Regions from separate parts of the Paenibacillus sp. EPM92 genome, predicted to be linked through region 4. Evidence: riboswitches for the same ligand, from Rfam matches in the RefSeq annotation. Region 4 holds a riboswitch; each other region holds the start of a gene.
What was found. A riboswitch is a leader RNA that binds a small molecule or an ion and turns the genes downstream of it on or off. The one in region 4 is predicted to bind cyclic di-AMP.
Positions count from the first base shown of each region.

Region 1: it holds a riboswitch for cyclic di-AMP, as region 4 does, so the genes downstream of both, JMF85_RS21560 (hypothetical protein) here and JMF85_RS09745 (TrkH family potassium uptake protein) in region 4, are expected to answer to the same signal.
Region 2: it holds a riboswitch for cyclic di-AMP, as region 4 does, so the genes downstream of both, JMF85_RS02955 (resuscitation-promoting factor) here and JMF85_RS09745 (TrkH family potassium uptake protein) in region 4, are expected to answer to the same signal.
Region 3: it holds a riboswitch for cyclic di-AMP, as region 4 does, so the genes downstream of both, JMF85_RS12255 (C40 family peptidase) here and JMF85_RS09745 (TrkH family potassium uptake protein) in region 4, are expected to answer to the same signal.

Region 1 covers NZ_BCPS01000082.1:97,689-103,114, reverse strand. Annotated here, with positions in the region: gene JMF85_RS21575 (zinc-binding dehydrogenase) at 1-189, shown strand, start outside; gene JMF85_RS28445 (GapA-binding peptide SR1P) at 476-637, shown strand; gene thiM (hydroxyethylthiazole kinase) at 806-1,618, shown strand; cyclic di-AMP (ydaO/yuaA leader) riboswitch at 1,688-1,826, shown strand; gene JMF85_RS21560 (hypothetical protein) at 1,994-2,338, shown strand; gene JMF85_RS21555 (DedA family protein) at 2,419-3,021, shown strand; gene JMF85_RS21550 (diguanylate cyclase domain-containing protein) at 3,140-4,543, shown strand; gene JMF85_RS21545 (FAD-dependent oxidoreductase) at 4,755-5,426, shown strand, end outside.
Region 2 covers NZ_BCPS01000018.1:15,397-20,822, forward strand. Annotated here, with positions in the region: gene yabG (sporulation peptidase YabG) at 1-805, opposite strand, end outside; gene rsmA (16S rRNA (adenine(1518)-N(6)/adenine(1519)-N(6))-dimethyltransferase RsmA) at 876-1,805, opposite strand; gene rnmV (ribonuclease M5) at 1,802-2,356, opposite strand; gene JMF85_RS02955 (resuscitation-promoting factor) at 2,471-3,562, opposite strand; cyclic di-AMP (ydaO/yuaA leader) riboswitch at 3,890-4,068, opposite strand; gene JMF85_RS02960 (TatD family hydrolase) at 4,304-5,071, opposite strand; gene JMF85_RS02965 (HD domain-containing protein) at 5,103-5,426, opposite strand, start outside.
Region 3 covers NZ_BCPS01000063.1:13,891-19,316, forward strand. Annotated here, with positions in the region: gene JMF85_RS12245 (sulfatase family protein) at 1-624, shown strand, start outside; gene JMF85_RS12250 (formylglycine-generating enzyme family protein) at 656-1,612, shown strand; cyclic di-AMP (ydaO/yuaA leader) riboswitch at 1,832-1,976, shown strand; gene JMF85_RS12255 (C40 family peptidase) at 1,978-2,829, shown strand; gene JMF85_RS12260 (hypothetical protein) at 2,949-3,326, opposite strand; gene mobA (molybdenum cofactor guanylyltransferase) at 3,570-4,172, shown strand; gene JMF85_RS12270 (PAS domain-containing sensor histidine kinase) at 4,183-5,253, opposite strand; gene JMF85_RS12275 (response regulator) at 5,280-5,426, opposite strand, start outside.
Region 4 covers NZ_BCPS01000051.1:5,788-11,213, reverse strand. Annotated here, with positions in the region: gene JMF85_RS09755 (cation:proton antiporter) at 1-107, opposite strand, end outside; gene JMF85_RS09750 (potassium channel family protein) at 157-822, opposite strand; gene JMF85_RS09745 (TrkH family potassium uptake protein) at 836-2,188, opposite strand; cyclic di-AMP (ydaO/yuaA leader) riboswitch at 2,259-2,409, opposite strand; gene JMF85_RS09740 (CPBP family intramembrane glutamic endopeptidase) at 2,647-4,278, shown strand; gene uvrC (excinuclease ABC subunit UvrC) at 4,235-5,426, opposite strand, start outside.

The sequences.
Region 1 (5,426 bases), on a different contig from region 4:
TCTTTCATTACGAGCTTCGGCATGCCGGCGCATCGCTATCATGCTGTACTGCCCCTCGTATCCAACGGGAAATTGACGCCGGGGAAAATGGTGACGCGAGAAGTTTCGCTTTCCGAGGTGAACGGCATATTCGAGGAAATGAGCAGCTTTACAAATACGGGAACGTATGTCGTCACCAAGTTCGGGTAAAGCGGCGTTGGCCGGCAGCTGCCGGTATAGTCGTGTTGGCGGGCGCCGGCAATGCAGGTCAAACTCGGCGAGTTGTGAGCAATAAAGGAAGATTTTCTGCTATTCCGTGTGTACTTAATGAAATTACAACCTGAATTAAATATTTTATTCGAGATTATCGTTAAATATAACGACATAAATAAGAAGAATAGTGTATAATAAATAGGAATAACATGTTATTGAAAAGGCGAATGCCAGCTTGGCTGCCGAGCTAATCCGACTTCATGAAAGAAAGGATGGATCATGCATGGAAAACTCCTCGATTAGCGTAGACCTGGGTGTAATCTTGTGTAAGCATTGCGCTGAAATTATTGGCACGTTCGATTCCGAGAAGGTGACTACGTATTATTCGGATTGCCAGGAGCCGGACTGCTTGGAAACGAGAAAGAACACCAATAACCAACAATGAAAGCTATCGGGAAAGCTCTGCAACATGATCAAACCTAACGGGATTTGAAGCTCTCGCGGGTGTATGGCGGGGGCTTCTTTATTTATATCTGTGCGCTCGTATAAAGCGCTTGGCAAACCATCCGCGATATGAGATAGTATCATGTAACCGGAAGAAGGGGATGGGGTAATGAACGTTCAATATTTCGCGGATATTCTTGATAAGGTGCGGATCCATAAACCGCTCGTGCACAATATTACGAATGTAGTCGTAACGAATTTCACGGCGAACGGCCTGCTGGCCTTAGGAGCATCGCCGGTTATGGCATATGCTCACGAAGAGGTTGCAGAGATGGCGCAAATCGCCGGCGCCCTCGTCTTGAATATAGGCACGCTGGACGACCGTATCGTTCACGCCATGCGGATCGCGGGGCAATCGGCGAACGCGCATGGCGTTCCGATTGTTTTCGATCCGGTGGGAGCCGGGGCGACGGCATATCGCACGGAAACGGCCCGTTCGCTCATGAAGGAGCTGCGGATCTCGGTACTTCGAGGCAATGCTGCGGAAGTGGCTAACGTCGTCGGGAAATCGTGGAGCATTAAAGGCGTGGACGATGCAGGCAGTGCGGCCGGGGAAGTGCCTGCGCTTGTCCGGCAAGCGGCGCGGGCGATGAGCTGTGTCGTCATCGTCACAGGCCGTGACGATTATGTGAGCGACGGCGAGGCGACGTATCGGGTGAGCAATGGTACGCCGCTGCTGACCCAAGTGACCGGAACAGGCTGCTTGCTGACTTCGGTGGTCGGCGCCTTCCTTGCGGTGGAGAACGATCAAGCGGCTGCTGCTGTGGCGGCATTGGCTTATTATGGGGTTGCCGCAGAGCGAGCGGTCCAGATCGCCGGCTCCGACAATCCGGGCAGTTTTCAGATCGAATTGCTGAATCAGCTGCACAAGACGGATGGCGAAGTTGTACGTCGGCAGGCGAAAATAACTCGCGTGGAGTAAGCGACCGGAACAACTTCTCAATGAATTTCAAGATTTTGGATTATTGACTTGCGAATAGCAGTTTTGTATGATGAAATCACGCTTAATTTCCGGTTTACACGAAACCGGAAAGCGGGGGAACCAATGAAATTGGGGCGAATCATTCCATGTAGGGAACCATCTTTCCCGAGCCCGACAGCTAACCTCGTCAGCAGTAGATGGGTCAAATTGTGTATGTATGCAGACTTGCATCGTTGACCCGTGAATCCGGGTCTTTTTGTGCTCCAGACCCGTCGCAGTCCAGGACGATAAGCGCTAGATGATAGCGCATCCTGGCTGGATTCGGGTCTTTTTTGTTTTTATGATAACATCATAGCTTAAGTAAGGAGGATCATGATGCTCCAGCGAATTACTTCTTCCCACCTGCAAGAACTGACAGATGTTCAAAAAGAATACCTGCGAAACCATTGGATACCACAAGAAGGCGAATATATAGCTATGGGTGACCACGAAGAGATGATTTATTACTTGAACGGGGTCGAGAAGCATAAAGCGCTTCCATTATTAACGATCGGACAAATGTTAAGCTACTTAAATAAACATGACCATTCCGTCCGTATTCAACATGTTTCCGGAGAATGGGTCGTGCAGACCTCTATGATTGAAACGAAGGCTATTGAATTAAGTCATGCTTTATGGGAAGCGTTTAAATCGGTTTTGGACAAGAACACAACACGATGATGTTGTGTTCTTGTTTGTATGAGACCTGAAACCGTCGATTTTTTTTCGCGTATTGCTAAGGAAACAAGATGAGGTGAGTAATGGAACAGATATTATTGGAGTTTATTGGCTATTTCAAACAATTATCGTACATAGGCGTCGTTTTGGCGCTGACGTTCGAGTTTGTTCCGGCAGAGCTGGTTCTTCCCCTCGTCGGTTATTGGGTCTATGAAGGGGATATGAACTTGGGGCTGGCTATTCTGGCAGGGACAGTCGGAGGGGTAACAGGACCCTTGACTCTATACGCATTAGGAAAGTATGGGGGGAGGCCGGTGATAATAAAGTTTGGCAAGTTCTTTTTTATACGGACGAAAGAGATCGATAAGGCCGAACGATTTTTCCATAAGTATGGGGCGGGCGTAGCTTTTCTGGGCCGGTTTATCCCGGGGGTTCGGACCGCTGTTTCGCTTCCGTGCGGCATGGCCAGAATGAGTGTCTGGAAGTTCTCGTTATTTACGTTTTGTGCCATGCTGCCTATAACGAGTTTATACGTTTATCTTGGGTACAAGCTTGGTCCCAATTGGCACGAGGTCGGGGAGCTGGCGAAGGGGTATTTGTTCCCGGTTGCCGCCGTGATTGTGGCCGGTCTTCTCGTTTATTCAGCTGTGAAATTATTCAATCGCAATAAAGAAAGAACGACGTAGGAGACGAAAGACGGTGTGGTTTTTGAATGGTAAAATTTTAACGGGCATGGAGGATGCGGATGGTTCATGTCGAATATGTGAGTAATTATTTTACCTTCACGGAACTGAGATGGTGCCCATGTTAGAACATATAAAAGATAAGACAAGTGATTACCTGCTGACATTAATTCAAATCATGCCTGATATCATTGTTTTTAAAGACGGTAAAGGGGCATGGGTTGAAGCGAATGATGCTGCGCTGCAGTTATTTGAGTTAGACCGTGACGCGTATAAGGGGAAAACAAATCTTGATTTTCAACGTTCTAAGCCGCATATGGAAGAGTTTTTTCATACATGCGAAGAAACCGACAATGAAGCCTGGAGACGAGGCAAAACGATTCATTTTGAAGAAAAATTCAAGCGTTCCGACGGCTCGACCGTAATTATCGAGTTTATTAAAGAACCTGTTATGGCCGAGGATGGTCGGCGGGAGTGGTTAATTGTTGTCGGCCGCGACATTACTGAACGAAAGTTAATTCAAGATCATTTGAACGAGCAAAATGTGGTTCTGGAAATGGTTGCCAAAGGCAGGCCGCTACAAGATATTTTAGGTCACATTATTGAATTTGTAGAGAAGCAAACAGAGGCTGTTTGTTCCATTCTGCTGCTTGATAACGATTTATTAAAACATGGAATGGCTCCCCGTCTTCCGGCTTCTTTCTTGCGGGCTGTAGACGGCATACGAATTGGACCGGACATGGGTTCTTGCGGAACCGCCGCCTATTATAACAAAAATATTATTGTATCTGACATTGAGAATGATCCGTTATGGCGGGATTTCCGCGAGATTGCGCTGGATCACGGGTTTCGGGCTTGCTGGTCTGTCCCCTTTACGGATAAAGACAATCAGGTGATCGGAACATTCGCTATCTATTACAAGACTCGAAAATCTCCCGAAACCAGGGAACTCCAAATGATCGAGCGTTCCGCTTATTTAATAGGGCTGGTAATCGAACGTAATAAAGCGGAAGAAACCATTCGAAAATTGGCATTTTTCGATTCCTTAACTGAACTCCCCAACCGTAAATCGTTTCAACATATCCTTGAAAAGACGATGGCCGAAGCCAAACAAAAAAATCAATTGTTTGCCGTGCTTTATCTGGATTTGGATGGATTCAAATTCATTAATGACTCGATGGGTCATTCCGTCGGCGATCTTCTTCTGCAGCGTGTGTCCCAGCGCTTACAAGATCTTGTATCGAATAAAGGGATTGTTTCACGTCAAGGCGGTGACGAATTCACCATCCTACTGCCAAATACGTCAAAAGCGGAAACGGAAGCTTACTGCCAGAAGATTATGGAGGCATTGAATGCACCCTTCCGTATTCAAGATCATGATCTGTATATTTCAACAAGCATTGGGATCAGCATGTTCCCGTTTGATGGAGAAACGATAGAAGCATTGGTAAAAAATGCGGATATGGCGATGTATCATGCGAAGAGGCAGGGCAGAAATCACGGAATGCCTCGCCATGAAGCTTGACCGAGCCGCAAAAACATGAAGAAGCCCCTCTTCGGATGGGGCTTCTTCATGTTTTTGGGCTGAGATGTGTAAATATAAATATTGACAATTCATTGATAACGCTTTAATATACATGTATACAAGACGTTATACATGTATACAAGTGCTCCGCGAGGAGCAGCAATCAACCGACACTTCTACATATCGTAAAACTTTCAGAGGAGGGATTGTTATGCAAGTGCATGATCAATGGGATGTCATTGTGGTTGGCGGGGGAACGGCGGGGGCGCCGGCAGCTATTGCGGCAGCTAGAAACGGGGCCAAAGTACTTGTGGTCGAAAAGAATGGTTACCTGGGCGGGGCTTCAACTTCTGCACTGGTGTCGCCGTATGCGAACCATTATGACGCTCATGGCGAACCGACGATAGCCGGTCTTTTTAAAGAAATACTTGACTCCTTAAAGGAAATGGGAGCATGCCATGGTCCTATCCGCCCCAAGGAAGGGAACCCGCCTTGGGGGAAAAATCCCGTGATTACGCCTTTCGATGATGAATACCTGAAATTTGTGTTAACGAAGATGGCCAAAGATGCCGGAGTGAGCTTTTTATACCATACCTTGTTGAAGGATGTATGGGTTGAGGATGGCGTAGTGAAAGGCATTACGGTGTTTAACAAATCCGGCGCTCATACTTTATTCAGTAAAGTCATTGTCGACTGCACCGGGGACGCCGACGTCGCTGTGAAAGCGGGCGCCAAAACGGTAAAAGGCCGGGAAAGAGACGGGGAAAAAATGCCCGTCACCGTGTACTGCCGAGTCGGTAACGTGAATGTCGACCGGGTCGAAGAAGAAATCAAGAGAAACCGGGACAATTTCAGATGGTACGCGATAGGCAGTGCGGAAGGA
Region 2 (5,426 bases), on a different contig from region 4:
CGATGCCCCCGATCCCTTCGAGACCGCTGTGCGTCAACCCGATGACATCGACTATGTTTACGGTTTCTTTGATCGGCGTATAAGCTACTTTCACCGCAATGCACAATGGATCAAGCGCATGGATCAAGACGCGGGCCGGCGAGCTGGCAAAGTTCGCTCCCGCCTGCAGCAGCGCTTCAAAGTGCGATTGGCAAGCGCCTGCGACGATCGTTAAGGCATCGAGACTTTTCTCGAACTGCCTGGCGGCTTGAACCGCATTTACGAAGTTATGCGAATTCTTGTAACTGCTAAGCTTGGTAATATCGCCTGCCGGCCGATGCTTTACAAAGCCGTCGTGCCCCGTTATGACCACAATGTCGGGGCGTACCAGCGGAAGCAGCCGATACACCGCATCGGCCATATTCGCCTCGGCTACGTAATACCCTTCGGCGGGAACCCGCAATTCACCGTATAAGTTCATGCACTTGCGCAAATAATTCGGATCGCCGTCCAAATGCAATACTTTGCCTGGCATTTCGAAGTAAACGGGATGTTTGGCCGGCTCCCCCGCCGGCCAGCCGGGCGGCCCTGTCGTCGCCGCCGCCAATCCGTTGCGCGGCATCGTGTCCATCCATTTGGGACGTGTAATTGCTTTATCGAGGTAAGGATCGAGCTGCGGCATCACTTCCAGATCGACAAGGGGTGCATCGGCCAAAAGCCTAAGCTCCACTCCCCGAAGAACCGCCAGCTGTTGCCGGATTTCTTGAATTTTAAAAACGATATCACCACCATACGACTTCCGAGTGACCAGGTCTCCCTGCTTCATGGCTGCATCGCCTCCCCGTCTATCGTATGGCGGTTCTAGGCATTTGGTGCAGACGTTTCGCCCAGGATCGTTATTTGGCGGTTCTTGCCGTCTTCAAGTAATCGGCTAAGCGGTGCGACAACTTTGCATACTCTTCGATCGACAGCGTCTCGCCGCGCCTCGAGGGTGCGATTCCCGCATCCAGCAGCAGACGTTCCAGATCGGGCTTCGATTCTTTATCGAAATATTTGGCCGCCAAGTTGTTGTAAATCGTCTTGCGGCGCTGCACGAAGCTGGCCTGCATGACGTCAAAGAAGAACGCCTCGTCTTCGACTTCCACCGCCGGCTTCTCTCGCACCTTGAGCTTGATGACCGCCGAGTCCACGTTCGGCTGCGGAATGAACACCGTTTGCGGCACGATCGCGACCACTTCCGGTTCGCAATAATACTGTACGGCGATGCTGAGCGAGCCGTATTCCTTGCCTCCGGGCTTTGCCGCCATTCGCTCGGCCACTTCCTTCTGGATCATGACGACAATGTTCTCGAGCGGCAGCCGCTCTTCCAGCAGCTTCATCAGGATCGGGGTTGTCACATAGTAAGGCAGGTTAGCGACAACGCTTACTTTCGATACGTCTTGAAACTTATCCTTGAACAACGCCTGCAGGTCCACCTTGAGTACGTCCCCGTGCACCACTTCGGCCTGCGGATAAGGCGCCAGCGTCTCCTCCAGCATCGGCAGCAGCCGCTGGTCGATCTCGACGGCTACGACTTTGCCCGCACGTTTAGCGAGCTGCTGGGTCAATGCCCCGATGCCCGGACCAATTTCGAGCGCGCCCTTCGTCTCGTCAAGCTCGGCGGCAGAGACAATGTTGTGAAGCACATTCTGATCGATCAGAAAATTTTGTCCGAGGCTTTTCTTGAGCACAAAGCCGTACTTCTGCATCAGTTCCTTGGTTCGCTTCGGCGAAGCGATATCCTCGGACGCTTGTCCGTAACCCGGTTCATTTCCGTTTCGACTCATGACGTGGCACCCTCTTTTTCATTCAATTCCCGACGGGCCGCTTCAAACTCCTCCCGGGAAATTTGAAACATGCGGCAGCGGTTATAAAATTGCTTCCCGTTGCAATAACCGATTCCGAGACGATTGCCCATCGCAAGTCTCCGGGCGGCCGCACGAGGATGCACGATCAGCCCGGCCTCCATCAGATCGTCCCATGTGATAGCCGACTCTTCGTTTCGACCGTCGGTCCTCACGTTGGCCAGTGCCGTGCGAATCGCTTCGACCGATGCGTTCTCGACGCCGATATCGCCCTTGCTTGTCGCCGCCTCCTGCGTCAGGAAGGCATGCTTCGCGCCGGGTACTTCCTTCGTAATAATTTTGCGAATACGCTCCCCGGCATGATCGGGATCCGTGAATACGATTACGCCCCGCCGTTCTTGCGCAAGCTTAATGCGTCGAATAACGTCCGCATTGATCGCCGAACCGCCCGTTTCGATGGTTTCCGCTTCTACCGCTCGTTTAATGGCTACCGTATCGTCCTTACCTTCCACTACGATAATTTCTTTAATCATGTGCACGTACCTTCCTTCGTGAACAAGAGAAAAAGAAGAGGGACGCCTCACGAGCACCTCTTCTTATCTGCCGATCTATATATAATGAATGTAGTCTTTCCGAATTGCAAGCGCCTAATCCGCCGACGGTTTTTTGGGACCGATAATGTATACCGTATAACCGCGCTTCGTACCGAAACGAGTTGCATAGTCACCGTTCTCGAAAAAGACGTCGATCTTGTTCCCTTTCACAGCGCTGCCTGTATCTTCGGCTCGGCGGAAGCCGACGCCCTCGATATAGACCCACCAGCCGATCGGGATCACTTTAGGATCGACTGCAATCGTGCGACCTTCCGTTACCTTCGCGCCCGAAGAAGTTACGCCGTATTGCGGATGACTTTCATCCTTGCCGGTGGATGACACCCCCGCCGAATAAGCGGTTAGCGTAACGTTTTTGATTACTTGCTTGTAGCCGAATTTGACGCCGTTCTTGGTCAACTCCTCGACGTTCGGCGATGAAGAGGACAGAACGACAACCGGATTTTTCGTCCCAACGGCCACAATGCGTTGTTTGCTCTCGGTTTGTACTTGCTGATCCACGACCTGCTCCGACACAAGCACGCCGTCTTCATACACTTTCTCCAGCTTCTTCACAAGGAGGCCCTTCTGACCTTCCTGCAATACTTGCTCTTTGCCCTTTAACAATTGGGGCTCGCTCTTGGTTACTGTATCGAATGCGATCGGTTCTTGCACATCTGCTGTTTCTTTCGTCACGCGGACAACCTTCAGTTCCGCATGAGGGCTTACTTCCGTTTCCTTAGCCGGAATGACTTTATCGAGCTCGCCCACAGGGACGTTCAAATCCTGCAGAGCGGCCTCTACCGTCTTGCCAACCGTGTAAACTGTCTTCGTCTCGCCGTCGGCGGTTAATTGCACCGGCGTCGTATGCGTGATCGCAATGCGGTCGCCCGATTTCACCTTTGCATCCAGCGCATGGGAAATACGGTCGTTCTCGCTTACTGCGATTCCTTGCTCATCCAGTACTCGTTGCAGTACCTCTTCCCGGGTTTGGAACGTGCGTTCCTGTCCGTCTACAACGATCGATACGCGCTTAATGGCCGTACCGTGCAACATCATCAAGAACATGAAAGTCATAGCGAATGAAATGAGAGCGATAATCGAAATCATACGCAAGTTTTCATGCGTCCATCGCAACGCGAAGGTCATGCTGGATGATCGTCTTACATGGGTTTGCCCTGGTGTTTCAGCGCCCACTTGTTCGGTCCTCCTTAAAGCCTCGCCATTCGAGTGTTATGCATGATAAGATTCTGACGCGACTATGGTAAATTGTTTGATTGCCATTACCAACGTTTGTGCTGCTGACATCAGAGTATCCACTTGCCTGCCGTATTCACCCCCCTCGGGTGTAAAGAGTAGCCAGCTTGGACACGAATCCCTTTTACGGGAAACACAAAAAAAAGTCAGCGGAGAAGAGGAACCTTCCCGTGACTTTTCTCATTTTGTCCAAATGAAAATAAAAGCACACGACAATGCGTTACCTCTCTCTAGACGCTTACGAGGTTAGCTGACGGATTCGGACTTGAGAGTCGCCCTACCCCGGGACAGTTGCCCGCCCCAGAGATTCACCCCTAAAAAACACCTTGGCAATCATGAATGGACCGCCGCGATGTGGTTCCCCCGTTTTCCTTTCGGAAACTCAGCGATGTTGGAATTCTGGTAATCGTATGAAGTTATTATTGAGTGTACGACGCGAGGGGTTTGGTTGTAAAGTATACAAACGTATAAAAAAAGAACGGTTTTTACCCATTTTCGTTTAAATATACTCATTACATGAATAAAATACATCTATCTCTCATTCGCACGAACCGATTTAGCTGTTTTCTTTATTTTTCTCGATTCGCTATAAGTAACAGCGTTTATGCAAGCGTTTCCCAGAGCCCAACACACTCACTTTAAACGAAAAAGTTCCATCGCATTTCGAGTCGTCGCTTCGGCTAATTGCTCGATCGAAATGCCCTTGATTTCGGCCGCCGTTTCGGCGACAAGACGGACGTAAGCGGACTCGTTTCGCTTGCCCCGATATGGATGCGGAGTTAAATAAGGCGCATCGGTTTCAATCAAAAGCCGGTCCATCGGCACCTTCTCGAGTACCTCTTTCGGTTGCTTGGCATTTTTGAAAGTTACTGGGCCGCCGAAAGAAATGTAAAAATTCATATCGAGACACATTTTGGCCGTCTCCCAGCTGCCGGAGTAACAATGCATCACGCCGCCGACCTCCGCCGCTTTCTCCTCGCGCAGCGTTTGTACGACGTCTTGATGCGCATCGCGGTTATGGATCGCAATCGGCAGGCCGACCCTGCGGGCCAGACGAATTTGTTCGCGGAATACCCGATTCTGTACGTCTTTCGGCGACGTATCCCAATGGTAATCAAGCCCGATTTCGCCGATGGCAACCACTTTCTCGTGACGACACAACGATTCGATCCAGGCGAGATCTTCTTCCCTCATATCTTTGGCTTCCGTCGGATGCCAGCCCACCGTCGAGTAGATGAAATCGTACTGCTCAGCCAGCGCCAAGGAGCTTGGAATCGTCTCCCGATTAAATCCAATATTCACGATTCGACTTATTCCGTTGTCTCTTGCGCGCGCAATCACCTCGTGTCGGTCTTCATCGAATTGCGGCGCATTCAGGTGTGCATGTGTGTCGATTAGCATAACGTTTTCTCCTTCATCTTCTATATGTCGTTTAAGATCTTAGCAGCTTCCGAATTTCTTTATCCAAAGCTGGAAGATGTTTCAATACGAGTTCCTGCGGGTAATACAGGTGGTATTTTCCGTTCTGGATCCCGCTGATCGAACGCACGATTTCGGATTTTCGCGAGATTTCCGTCAACGTGTCGTGCGCATCGAGCAATAAAATCGGCAGTTTCTCATCCTGTTCGCCCGGCCGGTACACATCATAGGATTGATCGGACGGGAAATCGACTTCCAGGTAATAGGAGGGATCTAATCCTAGATTGCCCATTTTTTCACGAAGCCGTTCCAGCATGCCGACGTCCATAATTTCCAG
Region 3 (5,426 bases), on a different contig from region 4:
ATTTACGGGGAGCACGGAACCGCGGATCAGGGTACTTGCAGAATTCCGATGATTATTCGCTGGCCGGGTGTAACACAGCCCCATGTTGATCATGGTTTGCATTATCATCTGGATCTGAATCCAACGCTTGCCGAGCTGCTCGGACGTAAGCCGCTGCCAAGCTGGGACGGCCAAAGCTATGCACCCGCCGTGCTGAATGGCCAGGAGGCGGGCCGCGACTACCTTGTCGTTTCACAATGTGCTCACGTTTGTCAAAGAAGCGTTCGTTTCGGGCAATGGCTCTATATCCGAACGTATCATGACGGGTACCATTTATTCAATAAAGAGATGCTGTTCGATATCGACAACGATCCTCATGAGCAAACGAATCTGGCTGCGGAGCATCGCCAAGTTTGCCGAGATGCGGTATATTATTTAAATGAATGGCATGACCACATGATGGAGACAATGCCTTTCGACGTAGATCCGCTGTGGACGGTTATGAAAGAGGGAGGACCTTATCATGCCAAAGGTTTCTTGCCGAAGTATACGCAGTGGTTGGAGCAGACAGGACGCGGTCATGCTATTTCAGAGCTGAAACGGAGACATCCTGCGGAATTCGGTCACGGCTATCCGAAGCTGTAGGGGCTCTGTTTAATCTTGGAGGATGATTGAAATGAATGCAAAAAAACCGGGCTGCTGCTCGGCCAGCAGAGAGGATTCGAGCTTACCGGATGCTCATTCCTTGCCCCTGAACATCATACCCTCGTCCAAAGATCCTAAAGAAGGCATGATTTATTTGCCCGGCGGTGAGTTTTTAATGGGAACTGCGGATCAGGAAGGGTTTGCCCAAGATGGCGAAGGCCCCGTTCGTTCGGTTCGGCTGGATCCCTTTTATATCGATCCTTATACAGTGAGCAATGCGGAATTCAAGGCATTTGTCGATGCTACCGGTTATCGCACGGAAGCGGAGATCTTTGGCTGGTCCTTTGTGTTCCACTTGTTCGTTTCCGCCGAAACTGCGCAAGGAGTGACACAAACGGTTCGGCAGACGCCCTGGTGGTGGGCCGTGAACGGTGCATGCTGGAAGTATCCGGAAGGTCCGGATTCTCACATTGATGACCGCATGGACCATCCGGTGATTCATGTTTCCTGGCATGATGCGTATGCTTATTGCCAATGGGCCGGTAAACGGCTGCCGAGCGAAGCGGAATGGGAGTATGCGGCAAGAGGCGGTCTTGTGCAAAAGCGTTATCCGTGGGGGGATGTCCTCAAACCGGATGGGGAGCATCGCTGCAATATTTGGCAGGGCAAGTTTCCGGAGAAAAATAACTGCAGCGACGGTTATGCCGGAACCGCGCCTGTCCATGCTTATAAACCGAACGATTACGGGCTGTATAATGTTTCCGGCAACGTATGGGAATGGTGCTCGGACTGGTTTAGCGCGAATCATCCGGCCGCCCCGCTAATAAACCCGCAAGGTCCGCCGACAGGTCAGGAGAAGGTGCTGCGCGGAGGCTCCTATTTGTGCCACAAATCGTATTGCAACCGGTACAGAGTCGCTGCCCGCAGTAAAAATACACCGGATAGCTCCACGGGGAATATCGGTTTTCGCTGTGCGGCCGACGCCTGATAGGGAATAAGAGCTCCTGTAGAACTCGTGACCATCCGTCGCAAGCCTTGTCTGATATGTCGAAAGCCCGAGACGGCTCTAATGAGCGGTCGCGGGCTTTTTTTTACAAAATTTAGCACAGATGTGTCAAAACCCAAAATAAAGCGAAAAGAAAGGAAATCAATGTAATTCATGGCAGTTATAAGTTTGAAGTCCATGAAACCACTATGCTACTCTAATAAAAATAATGGGCCGAATCCAGTTCAGCAGAAGATCTGGTACGGGGGATTCTTTACCATGGGGTGAATGTTCGTTAACTATCGAACTAGGGAGCAGCCTCTTCCGAATCCGTCAACTAACCTCGAAGGCCGCAGGAGGAATTTGATTTGAATCGTTTTTGCAAGAAGCTTATTTGGTCGTGCGCTTTTTCCTCGATCGGACTGCTTGCCATGTTTCATGCGGGAACAGCACAAGCTGCCGCCAATGATGTTAAAGTGCAGATTAACGACAGCCTGGTTTCCTTCCCCGAAGCACAGCCTTATATCGATAACACCAACACTTTGCAAATCCCTTTACGTGTGCTCGTTGAGAAGCTTGGTTACAAGGTTGAGTGGAGCATGGAACAAGCGCGGGTGAAAGTTACGTTAACCAACAACAACAAAACGATCGCCTTGCAAACCGGGGACCGAAAAGCTCTGGTTAATAAAAAGGTTGTCAGCATGGATGCTCCTGCGCAATTTATACAAGGCAGCGTATATCTCCCTCTACGCTTCGTATCCGAGACGTTCGGCTATAGAGTCCAGTGGGATGCGGATAACCGGATTGCTATTATTAACGAAGACGGATTATATCATGCCCCGGCTTGGTATGCGCCGAAGCCAAAACCGTCTGTCACGCAAATTGCCTATAAGTACCTGGGAGTTCCTTATGTATGGGGCGGCCGTACACCGAATGGCTTTGATTGCTCCGGATTTGTGGACTATATATACGGGCTCAACGGCATCGATTTGCCCAGAACATCCCTGGAAATGTACGAGACTGCAGGCAAGGCGGTGAGCATCCCTCAGGAGGGAGATCTTGTTTTTTTTGCGGAGAAAAACAGAACCTCCCACGTAGGGATTTATTTAGGCAATCAACAATTTATTTCAGCGACCAATTCCGGCGGCGTCTCGGTGGCAAGTTTGACAACCGGTTACTGGAGTAAAAAGTATGTAGGAGCTAAACGAGTCACGTCATAATAATCCTCAAGCTCAATCGTAGGGGCTTGCACAGAAAAGAACCTGGCCGTCGGCCAGGTTTTTCATATTGATGGGGTTCATAAGCCGGAAGCTATTCCAAGCTGCAAGCCGTTTGCACGCTAAAAACGGAATAAAACGGACCAAAAGGATACCTTCTTGGCAGCCTGATGACGTTTGGAACGGGAAATTCGGAAAGCCTCCTGGTCATCATGGAACGAATCGGGTTCATCCTTCGTCTCCGATTCCTTCAGAGCTTGTTGTTCGGCGGCTGCGGCTAACTCGATATGCGTCTGACGACATTCAAACAACTGCCGCTCCAAGTCATGAACCTGCTGAGCAAGCAGCAAGTTTTGCTGCTGCAGCTCCGTAATCAGATTATGGAGATATCGAATGGTTAGTTTCGGTTTCTTCGAAGGAGCGGGCGTCTCATGGTTTTCTCTGGGTCCGAACGGCAACAGATACTTCAACTCTTCTTCCTGGAATACCTCATTTGCCAACGTAACGGCCTCCTTTACATAGAAAATGACGGTATTGCTGCTAGTTTCATCTGCTAGTTTAATAGTACACAAGTTTTTCTAAGGAAGCTGTCGAAGCCTGCTGTCAAAAACATGGAAACCTTATCGGAGAACCGCATGGTGTGTACCGTCTTTCGGAAGTGATGCAAATCACTGCCTTTGGACAGCGGAAATGATGTAATAAGCATATAAAACAAGCCCAATGCAGAGAAGGAGTGAATGGTTATGATGTCCGGACTGATATTGGCAGGGGGGCGAAACCGGGGGGCGAACGGAGAAAACAAGGCGTTCTTCATGCTGGACAACATGACGATCGTGGAGCGTCAAATTCGTGAGATGGAAAAATGCTGTGAGGAGATCATCATCGCTACGAACGATCCGACCCCCTTCCTGCGAAAGGTAGACCGGGGGGTTCGAATCATTACGGACTATTTCCCCGGCAAGGGTCCCCTAAGCGGGATGCACGCGGGCTTAACCTTAGCGCAGCAACCGCATGTATGGGTTGTCAGCTGCGACATGCCTTATATCTCTTCGAAGGCGGCGGAATTGCTGCTCGCCCGTGAGCAGGAAGGGTTTGAAGCGGCCATCCCTGCCATAGGCGGCAGCGCGCATCCGCTGCACGGGGTGTACGACCGCAGCTGCGCGGTAAAGATCGGCGCCTTGCTGGAGCAAGACGAAGCGACGCTCTCCACGCTCTTAAAGCAGTTATACTGGTGTGAGCTGCAGGAGTCCGCTTTTGAAGAGAAAGCCATCGACAGCCGGTTCGTCGCCTCGATCAAGACGAAGGAAGACGATGAGAAGTTATGGCTTGGAGGAAGGCCGCTGTGAAGTCGGCCTTTCATTTCGGTACGATGAATGAAATCTTCGTTCCATGCCCGGGCCTGGAACGGACCGTGAATGTGCCGCTGACGCTGCGGGCCCTTTCTTCCATACTGAACAGCCCGACGCCTTGGGACGAGGTATCGCGGACAAAGCCCTTCCCATCGTCCTCCACATGCGCTTCGACATAGGTATCGTGTTCGAGCAGCTCGACGCGGGCTTCAGCTACATCCGCATATTTCGCGGTGTTCGTCAGGGCCTCCTGAACGATCCGGTAGATGGTCGTTTCTTTATTGGCATCGAGACGTTGGCGCAGGTTGCTGCGGAAATGGACGCGAATTCCGTAATGGTTGGAGTAATTGTCGATATAGGTCCGGAGCGCCGGTACGACGCCGAGGTCATCCAGCACCGAAGGGCGAAGCTCCCAGGCCAGTCCGCGCACATCTTCAATGACCGCGGCTACATGATTGCGAAGCTGCTCCAGCTCGGTCATCCGGGTTTCGCTGATGAGGCGATCCAGCTGGATCAGCAGCGAAAAGATGCTTTGCCCGATGCCGTCGTGAAGCTCCCGCGAGAACCGTCTTCGTTCTTCCTCCTGCACCTTCATCATGTGCGTCATCATGTGCTGCAGCTCTTCCTCGATTTTTTTCAACTGGGTGACTTCATTGCGGATGGCCAAATACTGATACGGAATGCCTTGTTCATTCAAAAAGGGGACAATCGTCGTATGGACCCAGTAATAGGTGCCGTCCTTCGCTCTATTTTTGATCTCGCCGCGCCAGACGTTTCCCGAGGTAATGGTCTTCCACAGATCGGCCATGAAGCTTTTGTCGTGAAATCCGGAATTGATGATCCGGTGGTCCTGGCCGATAAGCTCTTCCCGCTCGTATTTGGAAATCTCACAAAACTTATCGTTAATGTATCGGATGACTCCGCGGCGGTCGGTAACCGCTACGATGGAGGATTCGTCCAATGCAAATTTGATATCAACCAGCTGCTTTAACGAATGCTTCAACGTATCGCGGAAGCCGGGGTCGAGAATGTGCTCGTCCAGATGCTGCAAGAGTCGGTCTACGTCTTGTCCTAGCATGGCAAGGAATCACCTACCTACGTCGATTATTCGAAGCTGAGAAGACCTTTTTTGACGGCATATTTCACAAGCTCGGGTCTTGTTCTGAGGCCCAGCTTCTCCATCACGTTGCTCTTATGCGTTTCCACCGTTTTCACACTGATGACGAGCTGCTCTGCGATTTCTTTATTGCT
Region 4 (5,426 bases):
ACGTCCGGCAGTTTCAGCCAATTCGCCGCTTTTCCGAAAATCATGCCCAGAAATAAGACGGAAACGATTAAAAAGATGACATGCTCGATAAGTACGGCATTCTCCAACTCTCCGTGGCTCCTTCCTATATAAACCCAACGATCGTCTATTAACGCATTAACGAGCCAAGGCGTTCTCGAAATGCTCGATCTGTTCGTTCGTGCCAATGATGACCATGACGTCCTTCTCGTCTACGGTATCGGTAGCCGTCGGCGCGATGATCACGTCGCCATGCTTCTTATTGATAGCGACGACGCTGCAGCCATAACGAGCCCGGGTATCAAGCTCCTTCAACGACAGACCGTCCAAACACTTCGGAACGGCCAGCTCGGCGATCGTGTACTCCTTCGACAGCTCGATATAATCGAGCAGATTCGGGGAAACCAGCTGATGCGCGACGCGAATGCCCATATCCCGTTCCGGGAAAATGACCCGGTCGACGCCGATCTTATGCAGCACCTTCCCGTGCAGCTCGGACAACGCCTTGGCCACAACCATCTTCACCCCGATATCCTTCAAGAGGATCGTCGTCAGGATGCTGGCTTGAATATCGTTGCCGATCGCTACGATCACGCAATCAAAATTCCGGATCCCAAGCGAACGAATGACATCTTCGTCCGTCGAATCCGCAACGACGACGTGCGTGAGCTCTTCGCTCATTTCTTCTACCGCTTCCTCGTCCATATCGATCCCCATTACTTCATAACCGAGCTGTATGAGCTCCTTTGCCAGACTCGAGCCGAAACGGCCGAGTCCGATTACCGCGTACTGACTGCGTTTCATCGAATGCCTCTCCCTATCCAATCGTAATTTTCCCTTCCGGGTATCTGAACAGCTCTTTCTCTGCCTTCGGACCGAGCGCATACGCGAGCGTCAACGGACCGAGCCGGCCGATAAACATCGTAAGGGCGATCATCAACTTGCCGAACGTGGTCAAATCGGGCGTGAGCCCCATCGTCAGTCCGACCGTGCCGAAAGCCGACGTCGCTTCGAACAAAATCATCAGGAAATTGTGATCTTCCGTCGTGGACAGCAGCATGGTGACGAAGATGACCCAGAACAAGGCGATCATGGTTAACGTAATCGCTTTAAGAATCCGGTCTTTGCCGAGCCGGTTATGGAACAGCACGATATCCTCTTTCCCCCGGATCATCGCGATAATCGCCCCGATCAGCGTCGTGAACGTCGTCGTCTTGATCCCGCCGCCCGTCGATCCCGGGGACGCCCCGATGAACATGAGAACAATAATGAAAAACTGCGACGCCTGCCTCATGCCCGCGATGTCGATGCTGTTCGCGCCGGCCGTTCGAGGGGAGACCGATTGAAAGAACGAAGCCAGTATTTTACCGTTCCAGTTAAGCGTGGCAAGCGTCTTCGGATTCGTAAATTCAAAGATGAAGATGACGATGGCCCCGACCAGGATCAGAATGCCGCTCGCGCTCAACACGACCTTGGAATGGAGCGACAGCCGGCGGCGCTGCTTGTACTCCATCAAGTCGGACAGGACGACAAACCCGATCCCTCCTAATATAATCAACGCCATGGAGACGATATTGATCACATAATCGTCCGCGTAAGCCGTAATGCCGGAGAACCGGCCGGTAATCGGACCGAACAGATCGAACCCGGCGTTGTTAAAGAACGAGATCGCATGAAACACCCCATACCCCAGCGCACGCACCGGACCTAAATCGAACGACCACCGGATGGCGAAGATGACAGCCGCTGTGAACTCGATCGTCAACGAGTACACCAGAACTTTACGGATTAAGCGCACGATGCCTTCCATGCTGCCCTGATTCATCGCTTCTTGAAGAATGAGCCGTTCTTTCAGCGAAAGCCGCTTCTTCAAGGCGAAGGCGAACAGGGTGGCCATGGTCATGAACCCGAGACCGCCGACCTGAATCAACGAAATAATGACAATCTTGCCGAATAAAGACCAATGAGTGCCTGTATCGACTACGACCAGACCGGTCACACAGGTCGCCGAGGTCGCCGTGAACAACGCGTCCAGGAAAGGCGTCGGCACCCCGGACGCCGCTGACACCGGGAGCGTTAACAAGCCGGCGCCCGCCAGTATGATCAAGGCGAACCCGATGACCAAAATTTGCGGCGGGGTAAGCTCGATTTTTTTCGATTTGGATTTCATCCTGAACCTGCACCTTCTCAACTTTTTATGAACAACAAAAAAAAGACACGGGAAACCCAGTGCCATCCAAGGTTCCTGTAACACAAGCCTACGAGGTTAGCTGACGGATTCGGGTATACAGGCCCCCTATCCATGCGGCCCGTTACCCGGCCCTGCACGGAATTCACCCCTATGATTCATGGTTCCCCCGTTTTCTTGAAGAAATTCGGCTTCTTATTCAATTGATATGAATTATAAGGTTCTTTGGAACGAAGTACAAAGCTCTATTTGGCGGAAAAGGAAGGATTTTCGGAACATTACGATACATGACAGCGCTCTCAAACGGTGAAGTCTTCTCCTTGCTTGTTTTTTCCGGCGGTTTCTCGTGATATCATGAGATTACCCTATTAGCATGGATGACCATAACGGAGAATACGATTAAGATAAGCTGTTACGATTTACCGGATAAGGAGTGTGTCATGCCCAACAAAGGTTCTCGTCCCCCCTTATGGCTGGCGGTCATCGGTCTTCTGCTGTACTTCGGGCTATCTTATCTCGCCCCGCTGTTTCAGGACCACAACGATCTTGACGGGGAAGCGCAGGCGGCGCCTGCCATTAGTAAAGCGGAAGCGGCCGACCTCGCGATCGCCTTCGCCGATCACAAATTCGGGCTCTCGCCCGGCCGCACGGCGGATACGTTGTTTCAATCGAACACGGTTCGCAGCGGGTACATCCAGAAGGAAGGCTTGGAGGAAGAGTATCGAAATCGGTTCGAGAAGCGTTATCCAATCGATTATTACGAAGTGGAAATCCGCGATGGGCAAGCCACCTATTACATCGGGGTCAACTTCAACAACCGTCAGGTGATCAGCTATAGCGCTTCGAAAGCGCCGACGGCCAAAACCGAAGCGCGGCCGGCGGCGGAAACGGATGCGTCCTCGATCGCCGTAAGCGCCGTCCGCGATATGGGCTTCGATCCGGCTGCGTTCACACTGGCTGGCAGCGCTGCGGACAAACGCCCGCCCGGCGAATTCGTATTCGTCAGCAAGACGGAGCGGATCGGCGAAGCCCCGCTGGAGCTGCACGTGCAGACGGCGAACGGGCAAGCGGTGTCGTTCCGCCCGGCATTCCCGCCGCCGGAAAGCTTCACACTCTGGCAGCAGATGCAGGACGAGCGGTCCGCTCTGATGACGCGGATCAGCTTGTTCGCATCGCTGCTGATGGCGCTCGCCGCCTTGATCCTCGTCGTACGGCAGCGCAAACAGATCGACTTCGCGCGCGGCGCGCTGCTGTCGATCGTGTTCCTGGCGATCTATGTGAGCAATAACTACAATCTGATGCCCGCCTTCCGTACGATGCACGGCAGCGGTCCTTCGGAGCCGGATGCGGTGTTGTACTTGTGGATCAGCAACATCTATGTGGCGCTGATGGCGTTGTCCTCTTACTTCGCCTTGGTTGCCGGAAGCCGGCTGACGCTTGACCGGGGCGAACGCCCGTGGGCCGTATGGCGTGATGCGGACTTCGCCGGGCAAGTGAAGCAGGCGATGAGCAGCGGATATGTGATCGCCCTGTTCATTCTCGGCATCCAGCAGGCGTTGTTCTTCGCCGCCACCGAGCTGTTCGACGTCTGGGCCGTGAACGACCCGACCGATTCGGTGTACAATATGCTGCACCCCGAATGGTTTCCGCTGCTGGCCTGGTCTGCAGCCATCTCCGAGGAAGCCGTCTACCGGGTGCTCGGCGTGTCGCTTATGCTGAAGCTGACACGCCGTCCTTTCGTGGCGGTGCTTGTGCCTAGCGTCATCTGGGCGATGAGTCACACCCAGTACCCGGTATACCCGGTGTACACCCGGCTTGTAGAGGTGTCGGTCATCGGCATCGTGTTCGGTTACGCGTACTTGCGGTACGGCTTCCTGACCGCCCTGTTCGCCCACGCGGCGATGGACAGCATCCTGATGGGCTTCTCGCTGATGTACAGCGGCGACGACAGGCAAGCCGCCGTCGGCCTCGCGTACTTCTTCGCGCCGGCTGTCGTCGGTTGGCTGCTGCACAGGCTGCACGGGCGCTTCAAGCCTCGATCCCCGTCGAATCCGCCGCTGCGCCATCCGTAATCGGGTCGGCGCTATCGCTTGCGCCGGGCCCGGCTTCGGCTCCTTCGGCGGGGCCGTTCAAGGAAGCGAGAATGTGCTGCGCCAGCTTTTCCCCGATACCGAGAGGCTTGAAGTCTTCGACTTGAGCCTCTTTTATTTTTTTCAACGAGCCGAAGTGCTTCAAGAGCGCCTTGCGCCGCTTCTCGCCGATGCCCGTGATCGAATCGAGCGTCGATACGGTCATCGACTTGGCGCGCGTCTCGCGGTGGAACGTGATGGCGAAGCGATGCACCTCGTCCTGGATGCGCTGCAGCAAATAAAATTCCTGGCTGTCGCGCGGCAATGGCACCACTTCGGGCGGATCGCCCATTAACAGCTGGGCCGTCTTGTGCTTGGCGTCTTTGACCAGACCGCATACCGGCAAATGCAAACCGAGCTCGTTCTCGAGCACGTCCACTGCAGCCGCCAGATGGCCCCTGCCGCCGTCGATGACGATCAGGTCGGGCATCTTCAGTCCTTCCTTCAACACACGCTCGTAGCGGCGTCTGACGACCTCACGCATCGTCTCGTAATCGTCCGGTCCCTGCACCGTCTTGATTTTGTACTTGCGGTATTCCTTGCGGTCCGGCTTGCCGTCCGTGAACACGACCATCGCCGACACCGGGTCGCTTCCCTGGATGTTCGAGTTGTCGAACGCTTCGATGCGATGGATCGTGCCCGTACCGAGGTATTGGCCCAAATTTTCAACGGCCTTGATCGTCCGCTCGGCATCCCGTTCGATCAGCTTAAACTTCTCTTCAAGCGCCACGCGCGCGTTGTCGCTCGCCATCTCAACCATGTTCTTCTTCAAGCCGCGGCGGGGCATGTGCACCCGCACCTTCAGCCAGCTTTCGAGCGCATCCTTGACGTCAGATTTCGTCTCGGCCGCGGCCGTCTCCTCCGGCACAGGCGTTCCCTGCTCCGCGTCTGCGCCCGCCGAAGGCGTCTCCACAGCGGCCGGACGTTCCTCCGCCGGATTCGGCGGCAGGAAAATTTCCTTCGGCAGCGCCGGGTTATCGCTGTAATACTGGGTCACGAACGAGGTGAAATCGTCATACGCTTCGCCATAGTAAGGGAACATCGTCGCATGCCGCTCGATAAGCTTCCCTTGGCGCATATATAGAATCTGG